Regions from separate parts of the Streptomyces rubradiris genome, predicted to be linked through region 2. Evidence: predicted binding sites of a transcription regulator. Region 2 holds the regulator's gene; each other region holds the start of a gene.
What was found. The regulator HrcA, encoded in region 2, represses chaperone genes, less so after heat shock. The targets are predictions, from matches to a motif close to TTNGCACTCNGNNNNNCNGAGTGCNAA.
Positions count from the first base shown of each region.

Region 1 (5,723 bases), 2.1 Mb from region 2:
ATGCCGGGCGCGATCTTCAGCGCCGCGCGGGGCGCCCGGCGGGCCGTCTCGACCGCCCAGGACAGCGGCGGCGAGTACGCCTCGGGGTCGAACACCCGGCCGCGCCCGCCGCGCCGGGCCGGGTCCGCGAACACCGCGTCGTACCCGGCGGTGTCCACCTCCGTCACATCGGCCTCGCGCACCTCGATCAGCTCCGCCAGGCCCAGCGCCTCGGCGTTGGCGCGGGCCGCCGCCGCGGTCAGCGGGTCGCGGTCCACGGCCAGTACCCGGATTCCGGCCCGCGCCAGCGCGATGGCGTCCCCGCCGATGCCGCAGCACAGGTCGGCCACGGAGGTCACGCCCAGCTCCGTCAGCCGCCGCGCCCGGTAGGCGGCCACGCTCGCCCGGGTGGACTGCTCGACCCCGTTCGGGGTGAAGAACATCCGGCCGGCGTCCTCCGCCCCGAACTTCGCCACCGCCCGCTGCCGCAGCCGGGCCTGGCCCAGCGCGGCCGAGACCAGTTCGGCGGGGTGGTCGCGGCGCAGCCGGGTGGCCACCGCGAGTTCCCGCGCGGGCTCGGTGTCGCGCACCTCGTCGAGGAGGGCGCGGCCTTCGGGGGTGAGGAGCAGAGCGAGGTCGTTCACCGGCTCATTGTGGGCCAGTCGGTGGATGGTGCGCCCGCGGCGGCGGTGTCGGCCCGGGGCGCGGGCCGGGGCCTGGGAGGATCCGGCACCATGCGAGCAGTAGTACAAAATGACAAAAGTCGGGCATGGGTCGCGAAGGCGGATGACAGAGGCCGGGCACGGGTCGCGAAGGCGGATGACAGAGGCCGGGCACGGGTCGCGAAGACGGACGACAGAAGCCGGGCGCGGATCGCGAAGACGGCCGCGGCCACCACCGCCCTCGCACTGGCCGCCCTCCTGACCGGCTGCGCCGGAGATCCCGCCCCGGCCCCGGCCCAGGGCGGCCCCGCCCGCCCCCTGGACCCCCGCGCCCGCCAGGCCGCCGAACACGCCCGGCTGGCCGCCGCCGCCCGGCGCTGGGGCCTGGAGCGGACCCCGCTCACCCCGCCGGCCCCGCCCGCCGAGAAACCCCGGATCACCCCCCGGGACGGCTTCGAGGTGGACGGCCAGGAGGAGGAGAACCTCCCCCCGGTCTTCACCACCGTGCCCACCCGGCAGAAGGTCGTCTTCCTCACCATCGACGACGGCGCCGAGAAGGACCCGGCGTTCCTGCGCATGATGAGCGAGCTGAAGGTGCCGTACACCGCGTTCCTCAGCAACTACGTCATCGAGGACGACTACGGCTACTTCCGCCGGATGCAGGCCCAGGGCGTCACCCTGAACAACCACACCCTCACCCACCCCTACCTGCCCGGGCTGTCCTACGAGGAGCAGCGCGACGAGATCTGCGGCATGCAGACCGTCATGAAGAAGCAGTTCGGCAAGGCGCCCACCGTCTTCCGGCCGCCGTACGGCAACTACAACGGCGACACCCTGCGCGCCGCCAAGGAGTGCGGCATCAAGTACGCGCCGATCTGGGACGAGGAGGTCTTCGTCGACCACTGGGAGTACCGCGACTGGGACCGCCGGCTGCACCCCGGCGACATCGTCCTCACCCACTTCCGCGGCCGGGACGACTGGAACGGCACGATGGTGGACGACATGCGGAACTTCCTGGACAAGGTCACCCGCGAGGGCTACGCCGTCGCCCGCCTGGAGGACTACCTGTGAGGCACCTGCGGGGCCCTGCCGCGCTCCTCGCCCCGGCCCTGCTCCTGACGGGCTGCGCCCAGTCCGTCGACCCCATCGAACGCCTCGGCAAGAAGGCCGTCGAAGGGGTGCGCCCGCACGCCGGAGCCCCCGGCCGGAATCACCGGCACCGGAGACCGCCCCGCCCGCTCGCCCGCCCCTCGGCCCACGCGCTCCCCCGCTCCCCGTTCCGCCCGGCCCGCCCGCTCGCCGGACACCCGGCGCCCCCCGCCCCGTCCCCGGCCACCGCCACTTCGCCCGCCTGCGCGCCCTCGGCGACATCGTCCTCGTGGACCTCGACGAGTCGGGCCACGTACCCCTGCGCGAGCGCGCGGCACGGGTCCTCAGGGCGGCCCGGGAGCGGGGCCTGACGACGGCCCGCCTGGGGGACTGTGTCCAGGAGAGCCGGCCCCTCGGGACCGTCGGTCAACGCCAAGACGGCCGATTCACCGCCGACGCGCCGCACGGGATTGGCACTCCGCTTGACCGAGTGCTAACCCCGGTCATAGTCTCAGGTCTGGCACTCCGCAGGTGAGAGTGCCAACAAACGCGACGGGCAGGTCCGGCACCCGCGACGACGGATCGACCTGGTCGCCACCTCAGACAGTTAACCCCGTGAGATCTCCGAAGGGGGAGGTCGGATCGTGACGACCGCCAGCTCCAAGGTTGCCATCAAGCCGCTCGAGGACCGCATCGTGGTCCAGCCGCTGGACGCCGAGCAGACCACGGCCTCTGGCCTGGTCATCCCGGACACCGCGAAGGAGAAGCCCCAGGAGGGCGCCGTCCTCGCCGTGGGCCCGGGCCGGTTCGAGAACGGTGAGCGCCTTCCGCTCGACGTCAAGGTCGGCGACGTCGTCCTCTACAGCAAGTACGGCGGCACCGAGGTGAAGTACAACGGCGACGAGTACCTCGTCCTCTCGGCTCGCGACGTGCTCGCGATCATCGAGAAGTAATCACCTCAAGCAACTCTCCGCTTGAGCTGCGCCCCTGGCCCCCGCGACCGATAAGAAGCCGGGCGCCCGGGGCGCGGCGTTTTTCACCCACAGATTTCCGAGAGGGCTCCCGCTGTCATGGCGAAGATCCTGAAGTTCGACGAGGACGCCCGTCGCGCCCTTGAGCGCGGCGTCAACAAGCTTGCCGACACCGTCAAGGTGACGATCGGCCCCCGCGGCCGCAACGTCGTCATCGACAAGAAGTTCGGCGCCCCCACCATCACCAACGACGGTGTCACGATCGCCCGCGAGGTCGAGATCGAGGACCCGTACGAGAACCTCGGCGCCCAGCTGGTGAAGGAGGTGGCGACCAAGACCAACGACATCGCTGGTGACGGCACCACCACCGCCACCGTGCTCGCCCAGGCGCTGGTCCGCGAGGGCCTGAAGAACGTCGCCGCCGGCGCCTCCCCGGCCGCCCTGAAGAAGGGCATCGACGCCGCCGTCAAGGCCGTCTCCGAGGACCTGCTCGCCACCGCGCGCCCGATCGACGAGAAGTCCGACATCGCCGCCGTGGCCGCGCTGTCCGCCCAGGACCAGCAGGTCGGCGAGCTGATCGCCGAGGCGATGGACAAGGTCGGCAAGGACGGTGTCATCACCGTCGAGGAGTCCAACACCTTCGGCCTGGAGCTGGACTTCACCGAGGGCATGGCCTTCGACAAGGGCTACCTGTCGCCGTACTTCGTGACGGACCAGGAGCGCATGGAGGCCGTCCTGGAGGACCCGTACATCCTCATCAACCAGGGCAAGATCTCCGCTATCGCCGACCTGCTGCCGCTGCTGGAGAAGGTCATCCAGGCCGGCTCCTCCAAGCCGCTGCTGATCATCGCCGAGGACATCGAGGGCGAGGCCCTGTCGACCCTGGTCGTCAACAAGATCCGCGGCACCTTCAACGCCGTCGCGGTGAAGGCCCCCGGCTTCGGCGACCGCCGCAAGGCGATGCTCCAGGACATGGCCGTCCTCACCGGCGCCACCGTCATCTCCGAGGAGGTCGGCCTCAAGCTCGACCAGGTCGGCATCGACGTGCTCGGCTCCGCCCGCCGCGTCACCGTCACCAAGGACGACACCACGATCGTCGACGGCGCCGGCAAGTCGGAGGACGTGCAGGGCCGCGTCGCCCAGATCAAGGCCGAGATCGAGAACACCGACTCCGACTGGGACCGCGAGAAGCTCCAGGAGCGCCTCGCGAAGCTGGCCGGCGGCGTGTGCGTGATCAAGGTCGGCGCCGCCACCGAGGTGGAGCTGAAGGAGAAGAAGCACCGTCTGGAGGACGCCATCTCCGCGACCCGCGCCGCGGTCGAGGAGGGCATCGTCTCCGGTGGTGGCTCCGCTCTGGTCCACGCCTCCAAGGTCCTCGAGGGCAACCTCGACAAGACCGGCGACGAGGCCACCGGTGTCGCCGTGGTCCGCAACGCCGTGGTCGAGCCGCTGCGCTGGATCGGCGAGAACGCCGGCCAGGAGGGCTACGTCATCGTGTCCAAGGTCAAGGACCTGGACAAGGGCCAGGGCTACAACGCCGCCACCGGCGAGTACGGCGACCTGATCAAGGCCGGCGTCATCGACCCGGTCAAGGTCACCCGCTCCGCCCTGGAGAACGCCGCCTCCATCGCCTCCCTGCTGCTCACGACCGAGACCCTGGTCGTCGAGAAGAAGGAAGAGGAAGAGCCGGCCGCCGCAGGCCACAGCCACGGCCACGCCCACTGAGGCCGACGCCCGTGAGGGAAGGCCCGGTACCCGCCGAGGGTGCCGGGCCTTCGCCCTGTCCGCCTACCGCTCCAGCTCGTCCAGCGCCCCCAACTGCTGCATCAGCCCCAGCTGGTCGTGCTGCCACCACAGCTCGGTGATCTTTCCGCCGGGGCCGAACCGGAACAGCGTCATCCCGGTCATGGCGACCTGCCGGCCGGTGGGCGCGATCCCCAGGAAGTCGCCCCGGTGCGTGCCGCGCCAGGACCAGCGGGCGCAGGCCCGGTCGCCCTCGCACAGCACGTCCTCGACCGTGAACGCGAAGTCGAAGGCGCCCCGCCACATCCGGAACTCGGCGCGCGCGTTGTCCAGCCCGATGGTGTCCTGCGGGTTCATCGGATCGCGGCTGTGGACGTCCTCGTCCAGCAGGTCGTTCAGCGGCGGCAGCTCATCCGCCGTGCCCAGCGCCCGGAAGAACCGGCGCACGGCACCCTCCGCCGGCCGCTCGTCCCGTACGACGTCCAGACCGGTGAACGTCGGCCGCTCCTCGCACAGCGCGGCCAGCTCCCGGAAGATCCGCTCCGCCTCCGGGAGGCCGGTGCTCCGCCGCGCCTCCTCGTACGAGGGGAACTCCACGACCTCCACCACGTGCGACGCGTCCGAGCGGTCCCGGCCCACCACCGCGTGCGTCGCCGTCCGTCTGCCGTGGGCCCGCCGGAGCCAGTCGTCCATCAGCCGGTTCATCTCGTCCAGCCGGCTCGTCCTGCACTCGATGAGCTGTACGAAGGTCATGGCGCCGCCTCCGGCCCCTGGTCCGGTAACCGTCCCGCCCATTTTCCCACCGGGGCGGCGGCGCCACCCGGCGCTCGTCAGCCCGTCACCGCGGCCCGTACTTGCGCCCCGTACGGGAGCTGATCCCGCCCAGCAGCCCGCGCGGCGTGACCTTCACCAGCCCCATCAGCGCCTTGTACCGCGGATCCGGGATGGACACCGTCCGGCCGCGGGCCAGGTCGGCAAGGGCCGCCGCCACCAGCTTGTCGGCGTCCAGCCACAGCCAGCCGGGGATGTTGTCCGTGCCCATCCCGGCCCGCTGGTGGAACTCGGTGCGCACGAACCCCGGGCACAGGGCCATCAGCCGGACCCCGCTGCCCGCCAGGTCCCGCGCCGCGCCCTGGGTGAACTGCACGACCCACGCCTTCGACGCGCCGTAGGTGCCGCGCGGCACGAAGGCGGCCACCGAGGCGACGTTCACCACCCCGCCCCGGCCGCGCTCGCGCATCGCCCCGGCCGCCGCCGAGGTCAGCCGCAGCACCGCCTC
Region 1 is NZ_BNEA01000015.1:3,313,166-3,318,888, reverse strand. Features, by position in the region: gene Srubr_RS27705 (THUMP-like domain-containing protein) at 1-623, opposite strand, end outside; gene Srubr_RS27700 (polysaccharide deacetylase family protein) at 714-1,712, shown strand; gene groES (co-chaperone GroES) at 2,375-2,683, shown strand; gene groL (chaperonin GroEL) at 2,801-4,426, shown strand; gene Srubr_RS27685 (ester cyclase) at 4,490-5,197, opposite strand; gene Srubr_RS27680 (SDR family NAD(P)-dependent oxidoreductase) at 5,283-5,723, opposite strand, start outside.
Region 1: groES (co-chaperone GroES) is a predicted target of HrcA. The motif match lies at 2,201-2,227, and genes of this name have one in related genera.

Region 2 (5,723 bases):
CCGCGGGCTCGGCGCCGGTTCCTCGGTCACCGGGTCCATGCGGACGATCAGCCGGTCCTTGCCCTCGGTGCCGGTCACCTCGCCCACCGCGAAGCGCCCGGCGCCGTCGGTGAGGACGACCTCCTCGCCGGGCCGCAGCCGCTTCACGGAGACGGCGTGGCGGCCCTCGGCGCCCTCCAGGACGAACCGGTCGCCGTCCGGCTCGAAGCGCTCCACCACGAAGACGGGGGCGGTCACGCGCCCTCACCCCCCGCACGAAATTCGTCCTCACGGGACTCGGCCTTACGGGACTCGTCCGACAACGCTGTCCGGGCCGCGGCGAGTTCCGCCGCCAGCACCTCCACCAGCCGTCCGGCCGGCAGCCGCCGGGCCATGCGGTGGCCCTGTCCCGCCCACAGCGCCATGCCCTGCGCGTCACCGGCGTTCGTGGCGGCCTTGCGCAGCGGCGAGGTGAGGTGGTGGACGTCCGGGTAGGCGGCGGGCGCGTACGGGCCGTGTTCGCGCAGGAAGCGGTTGACCAGGGAGCGGGCCGGGCGGCCGGTGAAGGCGCGGGTCAGCCGGGTGCGCGCGAAGAGGGGGTCGGTCAGCGCCTGTTTGTACGCGTCGGGCGCGCCGGACTCGTCGGTGGCGAGGAAGGCGGTGCCGAGCTGGGCCGCCTCGGCGCCGGCCGCGAGGACGGCGGCGATCTGGCCGCCGCGCATGATGCCGCCGGCGGCGACGACCGGGATGTCCACGGCCTCGCGGACCTGCGCGAGCAGCGACAGCAGCCCGGTGCCGGCGCCGTCGTCCTCGGGCGAGTCGCGGTGGGTGCCCTGGTGGCCGCCGGCCTCCACGCCCTGCGCGACCACCGCGTCCGCCCCGGCCGCCTCGACCGCGCGGGCCTCCTCGGCGGTGGTGGCGGTGACCAGGGTGAGGGTCCCGGCCCGGCGCAGCCGCGTGACGACCTCGCGGTCGGGCACGCCGAAGTGGAAGGAGACCACCGGGACCGGGTCGTCGAGCAGGACGGCGAGCTTGGCGTCGTAGCCGTCGTCACGGCCGCCGTCCGGGTCGCCCAGCTCGGTCTCGTACCAGGTGGCCTCGCCGGCCAGCTGGTGGGCGTAGACCTCGACGGCGCCGGACTCCGCGAGGTCGGGCTGCGGCATGAACAGGTTGACGCCGAACGGGCGGCCGGTGAGCCCGCGCAGCCGCTTGATCTCCTGGTACATCCCGTCGGCGGTCTTGTACCCGGCGGCGAGGAACCCCAGGCCGCCGGCCTCGCAGACGGCGGCGGCGAGCTGCGGGACGGAGACTCCGCCCGCCATGGGTGCCTGCACGATCGGGAGGGGGCAGAGATCGGTCAGCGCGGAGGACATGACCGCATGGTGTCACGTCCTTCGGACCGGCCGGAATCGGGGCGTCCCCCGGAACGGCCCTGAGACGCCCCCGACACAACCCGGGGGCGCCCGCATGGTCCAGCGCCCGCCGAACGCGCCCTTCAGCCGACGTCAGCGCCCGTTGAACGCGCCCCTCGGCCGACCTCAGCGCCCGTTGAACGCGTCCTTCAGTCGCGAGAACAGACCCTGCTGTCCCGGCTGGAACTGGCCCTGGGGCCGTTCCTCGCCGCGGAGCTTGGCCAGTTCGCGCAGCAGGCGCTCCTGCTCGGGGTCGAGCTTGGTCGGGGTCTGCACCTCGACGTGCACGACCAGGTCGCCCCGGCCGCCGCCGCGCAGATGCGTGACACCGCGGTCGTGCAGCGGGATCGACTGGCCGGACTGGGTGCCGGGCCGGATGTCGACCTCCTCCATGCCGTCCAGGGTCTCCAGCGGCACCTTGGTGCCGAGCGCCGCGGCCGTCATCGGGATGGTGACCGTGCAGTGCAGGTCGTCGCCGCGCCGCTGGAAGGTGGGGTGCGGCAGCTCGTGGATCTCCACGTACAGGTCGCCGGCCGGGCCGCCGCCGGGGCCGACCTCGCCCTCGCCCGCGAGCTGGATCCGGGTGCCGTTGTCGACACCGGCCGGGATCTTCACGGTGAGCGTGCGGCGGGAGCGCACGCGGCCGTCGCCCGCGCACTCCGGGCACGGGGTCGGCACGACCGTGCCGAAGCCCTGGCACTGCGGGCACGGCCGGGAGGTCATGACCTGGCCCAGGAAGGACCGGGTGACCTGGGAGACCTCGCCCCGGCCGCGGCACATGTCACACGTCTGGGCGGACGTGCCGGGGGCCGCGCCCTCGCCGTTGCAGGTGTTGCAGACGATGGCGGTGTCGACCTGGATGTCCTTGGTCGTCCCGAAGGCCGCCTCGTCCAGCTCGACCTCGATCCGGATCATCGCGTCCTGGCCGCGCCGGGTGCGCGAGCGCGGCCCGCGCTGCGACGCCGTACCGAAGAACGCGTCCATGATGTCGGAGAAGTTGCCGAAGCCGCCGGCCCCGAAGCCGCCGGCGCCGGCGCCGCCGGACTGCGAGAGCGGGTCGCCGCCGAGGTCGTAGACCTGCTTCTTCTGCGGGTCCGACAGCACCTCGTAAGCGGCGTTGATCTCCTTGAACCGCTCCTGGGTCTTCGGATCCGGGTTGACGTCCGGGTGCAGCTCGCGTGCGAGCCGCCGGAACGCCTTCTTGATCTCATCCTGCGACGCGTCGCGGCGCACGCCGAGAACGGCGTAGTAGTCCGTGGCCACCTACGACTCCGCCAGGATCTGTCCGACGTACCGTGCCACTGCGCGTACCGCTCCCATCGTTCCCGGGTAGTCCATGCGGGTCGGTCCGACCACGCCGAGCTTGGCAACCGCCTCGCCGCCCGAACCGTAGCCGACCGACACGACGGACGTGGAGTTGAGTCCCTCGTGGGCGTTCTCGTGGCCGATGCGCACGGTCACGCCCGGGTCCTTCGCCTCGCCGAGGAGCTTGAGGAGCACGACCTGCTCCTCCAGTGCCTCCAGGACGGGCCTGATCGTGAGGGGGAAGTCGTGCCCGAAACGGGTGAGATTGGCGGTACCGCCGATCATCAGCCGCTCCTCGTTCTCCTCCACGAGTGTCTCCAGCAGGGTGGAGAGCACCGTGGAGACCGTACCTCGGTCCTCCGGCTCGAAGGCGTCCGGCAGGTCCTCGACCAGCATCGGCACATCGGTGAACCGGCGGCCCGCGACCCTGCTGTTCAGCCGGGCCCGCAGATCCGCCAGCGAGGCCTCGCCGAACGGGGCCGGGCAGTCGACCATACGCTGCTCGACCCGGCCGGTGTCGGTGATCAGCACGAGCATCACGCGCGCCGGGGCGAGCGAGAGCAGCTCCACGTGCCGGACCGTGGACCGGGTCAGCGACGGGTACTGCACGACGGCGACCTGCCGGGTCAGCTGCGCGAGCAGCCGCACCGTGCGCGCCACGACGTCGTCGAGGTCGACGGCGCCCTCCAGGAAGTTCTGGATCGCCCGCCGCTCGGGCGCGGTCATCGGCTTCACGCCCGCGAGCTTGTCCACGAACAGGCGGTAGCCCTTGTCGGTGGGGATGCGCCCCGCGCTGGTGTGCGGCTGCGCGATGTACCCCTCCTCCTCCAGGGCCGCCATGTCGTTGCGGACGGTGGCCGGGGAGACGCCGAGGTTGTGCCGCTCGGTGAGCGCCTTGGAACCGACCGGCTCCTCGGTGCCCACGTAGTCCTGGACGATGGCGCGCAGTACCTGAAGCCTGCGTTCACTCAGCATGCGCGCGCACCTCCAGCACGTCGTCCCTCGTCCCATCGGGTCGTCCGCCTGGCACTCTTCCCATACGAGTGCCAGCCTTCCCCGGCCCAGTGTACGGCCGTCGGGTACACCCTGGGCAAGGTCGGGCCGCGCCGCCGGGTGGTAGCGCTAGCGTCGCGGGTATGAGCGTGACTTGGGAAGAGCTGGGGTGGGAACGGCTGGCGGCCGGGGTGGGGCGGTGCCGGCTGCCGGGCTGGGACTGCACGGCGGGGCTGGTCGTGGGCGAGGGGACGGCGCTGCTCGTGGACGCCGGTTCGAGCCTGGCGGAGGGGGCCCGGCTGCGCGCGCGGGCCGAGGAGCTGGCGGGCGGCCGTGTGACCCATCTCGCGCTCACCCATCCCCACTTCGACCACGTCTTCGGCGCGGCGGTGTTCGCCGGGGCGGAGGTGTACGGAGCGGTCGGCCTGGACGCGGTGTTCGCGTTCGAGCGGGCGGAGCTGCGACTGGACGCGGTGCGCAACGGGCTGCCGGTCGCCGACGCCGACGAGGCGGTGGACGCGCTGGTCACGCCCCGGCACCTGGTGTCCGGCGAGTGGACGCTGGACCTCGGCGACGGCCGGCAGGCGCTGCTGGCCAATGTGGGCCCGGGCCACACCGCCCACGACCTCGCGGTGCTGGTCCCCGGCTCCCCCGAGGTGGTCTTCTGCGGCGACCTGGTGGAGGAGTCCGGCGAGCCCCAGGCCGGCCCGGACGCGGTCCCCGCCCGCTGGCCGGACGCCCTGGACCGGCTGCTGGCGCTGGGCGGCGAGGACGCGGTGTACGTGCCCGGTCACGGGGCGGTGGTGGACGCGGCGTTCGTGCGACGTCAACGGGACGAGCTGGCGGCACGGTTCGACGTGATCTGAACGGCGTTCCGGCCGGCATTCCGGCGTGTCGCGCTTGCCCTGGCGCGGCTTCTCCTATCGTCATCCGAATGCGCCCACCCGTCTCCCGCCACCGCCCTTCCAACGAGGGCCCTTCGGGCCCGCGCCCTCGTGTGTATTCGCCGGATCTCACCCCTCCCTGGAAGAAGAAGCCGCAGCCGGCGCCGGAGGTGGCCGCGGAGCCAGGCTTGGTGGTGGAGGAGGCCGGTACCGGGTTCTGCGGCGCGGTGATCCGCTGCGAGGCGGGCACGGTGACCCTGGAGGACCGCTTCGGCAAGCACCGCGTCTTCCCCCTGGAACCGCGCGGCTTCCTGCTGGAGGGCAGGCCCGTCACGCTGGTCCGCCCGGCCTCGGCCCCGGCCCGCCCCACCCGTACGGCGTCCGGCTCGATCGCCGTCCCCCAGGCACGCGCGCGCGTGGCCCGCGCCGGCCGCATCTACGTGGAGGGCCGGCACGACGCCGAGCTGGTCGAGAAGGTCTGGGGCGACGACCTGCGCGTCGAGGGCGTGGTCGTGGAGTACCTGGAGGGCGTGGACGACCTGCCGGCCATCGTGGAGTCCTTCGCCCCGGGCCCCGACGCCCGCCTGGGCGTCCTGGTGGACCACCTGGTGCCGGGCACGAAGGAATGGCGGATCGCCCAGTCGGTCACCAGCGAGCACGCCCTGGTCGTCGGTCACCCGTTCATCGACATCTGGCAGGCGGTGAAGCCCGCCTCCCTGGGCATCGAGGCATGGCCGACGGTACCGAAGGGACAGGACTGGAAGACGGGGGTCTGCCGGTCACTGGGCTGGCCGGCGGAGAACACCGGCGCGGTGTGGCAGGCGATCCTGAAGCGGGTGCGGTCCTACAAGGACCTGGAGCCGGAACTGCTGGGCTGTGTCGAGCGTCTCATCGACCACGTGACCGTGCCCTGAGGGCCTGCCGAACCGTTGAGCCGGGCGGGACCGGTGGATCGCTCTCCGCCGTCGCGGAGGTGGCCCGTCGATCAGCTCGTCCACACGTCCGAGCATGTCGTCGTCCCCGCCGCCGCGGGGCTGCCGGTCAGTCCACCAGGTCCCGCACCACCGCGTCCGCCAGCAGGCGCCCCCGCAGGGTCAGTACGGCTCGGCCCTCCTCGTACGGCCGTTCCTGGAGGAGTCCGTCCGTCAGT
Region 2 is NZ_BNEA01000015.1:5,429,074-5,434,796, reverse strand. Features, by position in the region: gene Srubr_RS37390 (16S rRNA (uracil(1498)-N(3))-methyltransferase) at 1-237, opposite strand, end outside; gene Srubr_RS37385 (nitronate monooxygenase) at 234-1,352, opposite strand; gene dnaJ (molecular chaperone DnaJ) at 1,518-2,654, opposite strand; gene hrcA (heat-inducible transcriptional repressor HrcA) at 2,655-3,671, opposite strand; gene Srubr_RS37370 (MBL fold metallo-hydrolase) at 3,833-4,555, shown strand; gene Srubr_RS37365 (DUF3097 domain-containing protein) at 4,624-5,487, shown strand; gene hemW (radical SAM family heme chaperone HemW) at 5,615-5,723, opposite strand, start outside.

Region 3 (5,723 bases), 900 kb from region 2:
CTCGTTGAGGGCGGGCAGTACGACGCTGATCGTCTGGCCCGTGCGCTGCTTGGCGGCCAGCACCTGGTGCGGCGGGCGGTCGGCCACGGACCAGGAGCGGCGGCCCAGCCAGCGCTCGACTTCTTCCAGCACGGTCGGCGGCTCCTCACTGTCACCACCACACGTCGCCGTGTGATGCATCTCGCGGTTCGGACGACTATCTCAACTGTCCTGGCCTTCGGTTACAGTCTTGAACAACGCCGATGACCATCGCATGTCGGGGGGTCAAGCGGCGTTGACAACCACATACAGCTCATCCAGAGGGGCAGAGGGACACGGCCCGATGAAGCCCCGGCAACCCTCCAGCCGATTCTCGTCTTCTTCCGAGCGAGGCTCCCGGCTAGGGAAGGTGCCAAATCCGTCTCACGGCGAGATGCGTCGTGAGGAAGATGAGGAGAAAGGGCCTCGCCTCACATGGCTGTGCAGACAGTTGCAACCTCCAGCGACTCCACCGTGGACCTCGGTCCCGCAGCGGCCCTCAGCTGTCGCGAATGCGGCCACCGGGTGCCCCTCGGACCGGTCTTCGCCTGCGAGGAGTGCTTCGGCCCGCTGGAGATCGCCTACGACTTCTCCGCCTACGACACCGAGGAACTGCGCCGGCGCATCGAGGCCGGCCCCGCCAGCATCTGGCGCTACGCCCCACTGCTGCCGGTCCCGGCCGACGTCGCCGAAAAGCCCAATCTCAACCCCGGCTGGACCAAACTCGTCAAGGCCGACAACCTCGCCCGCGAACTGGGCGTGACCGGCGGCCTGTACGTCAAGGACGACTCCGGCAACCCGACCCACTCCTTCAAGGACCGGGTCGTCGCCCAGGCCCTGGAGGCCGCCCGCGCCTTCGGCTTCACCACCCTGTCCTGCTCCTCCACCGGCAACCTCGCCGGAGCCGTCGGCGCCGCCGCCGCCCGGGCCGGCTTCCGCTCCTGCGTGTTCATCCCGCACGACCTGGAGCAGGGCAAGATCGTCATGGCCGCGGTCTACGGCGGTGAACTCGTCGGCATCGAGGGCAACTACGACGACGTGAACCGCTTCTGCTCCGAGCTGATCGGCGACCCGTCCGGCGAGGGCTGGGGCTTCGTCAACGTCAACCTGCGGCCGTACTACGCCGAGGGCTCCAAGACGCTGGCGTACGAGATCTGCGAGCAGCTCGGCTGGCGGCTGCCCGACCAGATCGTGATCCCGATCGCCTCCGGCTCCCAGCTCACGAAGATCGACAAGGGTCTCCAGGAGCTGATCAAGCTCGGGCTGGTCGAGGACCGGCCGTACAAGATCTTCGGCGCCCAGGCCGAGGGCTGCTCCCCGGTCTCCACCGCCTTCAAGGCCGGCCACGACGTCGTACGGCCGCAGAAGCCGGACACCATCGCCAAGTCCCTGGCGATCGGCAACCCGGCCGACGGCCCCTACGTCCTGGACGTGGCCCGCCGCACCGGCGGTGCCGTGGAGGACGTCACGGACGCGCAGATCGTCGACGCCATCCGGCTGCTGGCGCGCACCGAGGGCATCTTCGCGGAGACGGCGGGCGGCGTGACCGTCGGCGTGACCCGCAAGCTGCTCCAGGAGGGCGTGCTGGACCCGGCCAAGACCACGGTCGTCCTCAACACCGGTGACGGCCTGAAGACCCTGGACGCGGTCGCCGGGACCGGCCTGACCGCCACCATCCGCCCGACCCTGGACTCCTTCCGAGAGGCTGGCCTCGCATGAGCGTGACCGTTCGCATCCCCACCATCCTGCGTACCTACACCGGCGGCCGGGCCGAGGTCCCGGCCGAGGGCGGCACGCTCGGCGAGGTCATCGCGGACCTGGAGAAGAACCACACGGGGATCGCCGCCCGCGTCCTGGACGACCAGGGCAAGCTGCGCCGGTTCGTCAACGTGTACGTCAACGACGACGACGTGCGCTTCGAGCAGGGCCTGGACACGGCGACCCCCGACGGCGCCGGTATCTCGATCATCCCCGCGGTCGCCGGCGGCTGACCATGCACCGACGGTGAGGCCGGTCACCGACCGTCCACTCGATTGCCCCCTCCGTGAGAGAAACGGAGGGGGCAATTCTGCGTGATTGAACGCGGTAGAGTTGGGGAACACGGTCGCGGCCGGGTGGCCGCGAGCCCTGCGATCATGCCGTGCGCCCGATGAGAAACAGCCAAGTTGTGCGGGTTCCGCGCGGCTTTTGTGGCTTTTATGGGGCCCGACTTGCCCTGAATTCTGGCGAATTCTCGCCATATTCCAGATCTCCGACGTCCAGAATTCTCGTCCGATTGACCTGTTGCAGACGGCAGTTGGACAGATACATTCGGCCGCGGTCGACGCGTTCCGGCGCACGCCCCCGACCAGTTGGGGGGTGAGGTCTGACCCGGGTCCGCGAAGTGTGGATCTGTGCAAGGGCCAGTAATAGGGGAGTTAGGCATGGCTCAGGGCACCGTCAAGTGGTTCAACGCGGAGAAGGGGTACGGCTTCATCGCGGTCGACGGTGGTGCGGACGTCTTCGTCCACTACAGCGCGATTCAGATGGACGGCTACCGCACCCTGGAAGAGGGCCAGCGGGTCGAGTTCGAGATCTCGCAGGGCCAGAAGGGTCCGCAGGCCGACATGGTTCGCGTCACCGCCTGAATGTTTCGTGTGAAGGGCCCGCACCTCGCAGAGGGTGCGGGCCCTTCGCCGTGCCGCAGCCGGGTCCCGGTTCCGGCGTTCGCGGGCGGCTGACGGGCACCTCTCCACCCGGCCGGGCGCTTGCACTCGACCATGCCGAGTGCTAATCATTGCGTTAGCACTCTGAAGGTGAGAGTGACAGTGAAGGACCGGGTCGGTGAGGCCCGCGGGCCGGGTGGGGCAAGGAACCACGAGGCCGGCGAGCCGTCCGTCGCGGGCGCGGGCGCGGTCCGAAGGAATCACCCCCAGTCCTGGAGGGACCACTTCACATGGCCAAGATCATCGCGTTCGACGAGGAGGCGCGGCGCGGCCTCGAGCGCGGCATGAACCAGCTCGCGGACGCCGTGAAGGTGACGCTCGGCCCCAAGGGCCGCAACGTCGTCCTCGAGAAGAAGTGGGGCGCGCCCACGATCACCAACGACGGTGTCTCCATCGCCAAGGAGATCGAGCTCGAGGACCCGTACGAGAAGATCGGCGCCGAGCTGGTCAAGGAAGTCGCCAAGAAGACGGACGACGTCGCCGGTGACGGTACGACCACCGCGACCGTGCTCGCCCAGGCCCTGGTCAAGGAGGGCCTGCGCAACGTCGCCGCCGGCGCCAACCCGATGGCCCTGAAGCGCGGTATCGAGAAGGCCGTCGAGGCCGTCTCCGCCGCCCTGCTGGAGCAGGCGAAGGACGTCGAGACCAAGGAGCAGATCGCCTCCACCGCGTCCATCTCCGCCGCCGACACCCAGATCGGCGAGCTGATCGCCGAGGCCATGGACAAGGTCGGCAAGGAAGGCGTCATCACCGTCGAGGAGTCCAACACCTTCGGTCTTGAGCTGGAGCTCACCGAGGGCATGCGCTTCGACAAGGGCTACATCTCCGCCTACTTCGCGACCGACATGGAGCGCATGGAGGCGGTGCTCGAGGACCCGTACATCCTCATCGCCAACTCCAAGATCTCCGCGGTGAAGGACCTGCTCCCGCTGCTGGAGAAGGTCATGCAGTCGGGCAAGCCGCTGCTGATCATCGCCGAGGACGTCGAGGGCGAGGCCCTGTCGACCCTGGTCGTCAACAAGATCCGCGGCACCTTCAAGTCCGTCGCCGTCAAGGCCCCGGGCTTCGGCGACCGCCGCAAGGCCATGCTCGGCGACATCGCCATCCTCACGGGCGGCGAGGTCATCTCCGAGGAGGTCGGCCTCAAGCTGGAGAACGCGACCCTGGACCTCCTGGGCCGCGCCCGCAAGGTCGTCATCACCAAGGACGAGACCACCATCGTCGACGGTGCCGGCTCCTCCGAGCAGGTCAACGGCCGGGTCAACCAGATCCGCGCCGAGATCGAGAACAGCGACTCCGACTACGACCGCGAGAAGCTCCAGGAGCGCCTGGCCAAGCTCGCGGGCGGCGTGGCCGTCATCAAGGCCGGTGCCGCCACCGAGGTGGAGCTCAAGGAGCGCAAGCACCGCATCGAGGACGCCGTCCGCAACGCGAAGGCCGCCGTCGAGGAGGGCATCGTCGCCGGTGGTGGCGTGGCCCTGCTGCAGGCCTCCCAGGTCTTCGAGAAGCTGGAGCTGGAGGGTGACGAGGCGACCGGCGCCAACGCCGTGCGCATCGCCCTGGAGGCCCCGCTGAAGCAGATCGCCGTGAACGCCGGCCTTGAGGGCGGTGTCGTGGTGGAGAAGGTGCGCAACCTGACCCCGGGCCACGGCCTGAACGCCGCGACCGGCGAGTACGTCGACCTGGTCGCCGAGGGCATCATCGACCCGGCGAAGGTGACGCGTTCCGCGCTGCAGAACGCCGCGTCGATCGCCGCGCTGTTCCTCACCACCGAGGCCGTCATCGCCGACAAGCCGGAGAAGGCCGCGGCCCCGGCCGGCGGCGGCATGCCGGGCGGTGACATGGACTTCTGATCGACCCGAGGGTTGATCAACTGTCCTACGAACGAGGGCGGTACTCCTGGCTTTCCGGCCGGGGTACCGCCCTCGGGCGTTTCCCGGTGTTGCCATGGTTGCCGTGGGGCCGCCCGCTTCTCGGCGATTGTCGTGCCTCCGCGAGCTGAGTCAAGGGCGCTGCGCGTCGCCTTCGGCGATGGGCCTTCGGCCCACCCTTGACACACCTCGCTCCAGCACGGGGGAGAAGCGAGCGGGCGGCCAGGGGAAAGTGGCCGGCTGGACTTGGTTGGTCCCTGCGGTGGGCTGCGTTCGCATCGTGGGTCGGGGATGCGCGCTCGCGCCTCGCCTGCACGCCGGGTGTGTTTGGCGGCTTGCGGGTTGGTGTGTGGTGTGTGGTGGCGCCGGGGGTGACGGGTGGTGGGCGTTGGGTGGTGGGGTGGTGGGTCTGGGGGTGGGTTGTTTTGGACTGCTTGTCCATAACTAGGTCCCCTGTCCCTCCCCTCCTCGCCCCTTGCGTATCCGGGCTGCTGTGGCGGTAGCTGTCGTCCGCCGCCCTGGTTCGCGAGATGGCCGCTCGCCCGCAGGGTCCGCCCGCCGGGCCGCAAGCCGCCAAGCCGACCCGGCGTGCAGGCGAGACGCGACCGCGCACCACCCCACCGGGCCGCAAGCCGCTAAGCCCGCCCGGCGTGCTGGCGAGGCGCGAGCGCGTGACCCTGCCGACGGGGCCTTGTAGCCCACCCTTGGGTCCGGTGCCGGGCTGGGCCACTGTTCTTTCGGCCGCTCGCTCGCTTCTTCCCCGGGCTGGAGCGAGGTGTGTCAAGGGTGGCCCGGAGGGCCATCGGCGCAGCCGACGCGGGACGCGCCCTTGACTCGCCTCGTGGAAGCCCGACACTGGCCGGGAAGCGAGCGGCCCGACGGCCACCTGGAAGCTCCGCCGCGTGTACGAAGGCCGCCCACCGAGAGGGGCGGCCTTCCGGGGATCAGGAGATCAGGGGACGTTCAGGGTTTGATGTGCAGCGCCGTGAAGCGGGGCCAGGCCGCCTTGTCTGCCCTATCTGTCTTGTCGGCCTTGTTCGTCTCGTTGCGTACCGCCAAGGACACGCCTCCGCTGGTGCGCGCCGGGTCGGGTTCCTCCGTGGCGCGGGCCACCAGCGCGTGACCGCCG
Region 3 is NZ_BNEA01000015.1:4,533,475-4,539,197, forward strand. Features, by position in the region: gene Srubr_RS33425 (glucosyl-3-phosphoglycerate synthase) at 1-132, opposite strand, end outside; SAM riboswitch class I at 290-435, shown strand; gene thrC (threonine synthase) at 454-1,737, shown strand; gene Srubr_RS33435 (MoaD/ThiS family protein) at 1,734-2,009, shown strand; gene Srubr_RS33440 (cold-shock protein) at 2,442-2,645, shown strand; gene groL (chaperonin GroEL) at 2,954-4,576, shown strand; gene Srubr_RS33450 (polysaccharide deacetylase family protein) at 5,558-5,723, opposite strand, start outside.
Region 3: groL (chaperonin GroEL) is a predicted target of HrcA. The motif match lies at 2,765-2,791, and genes of this name have one in related genera.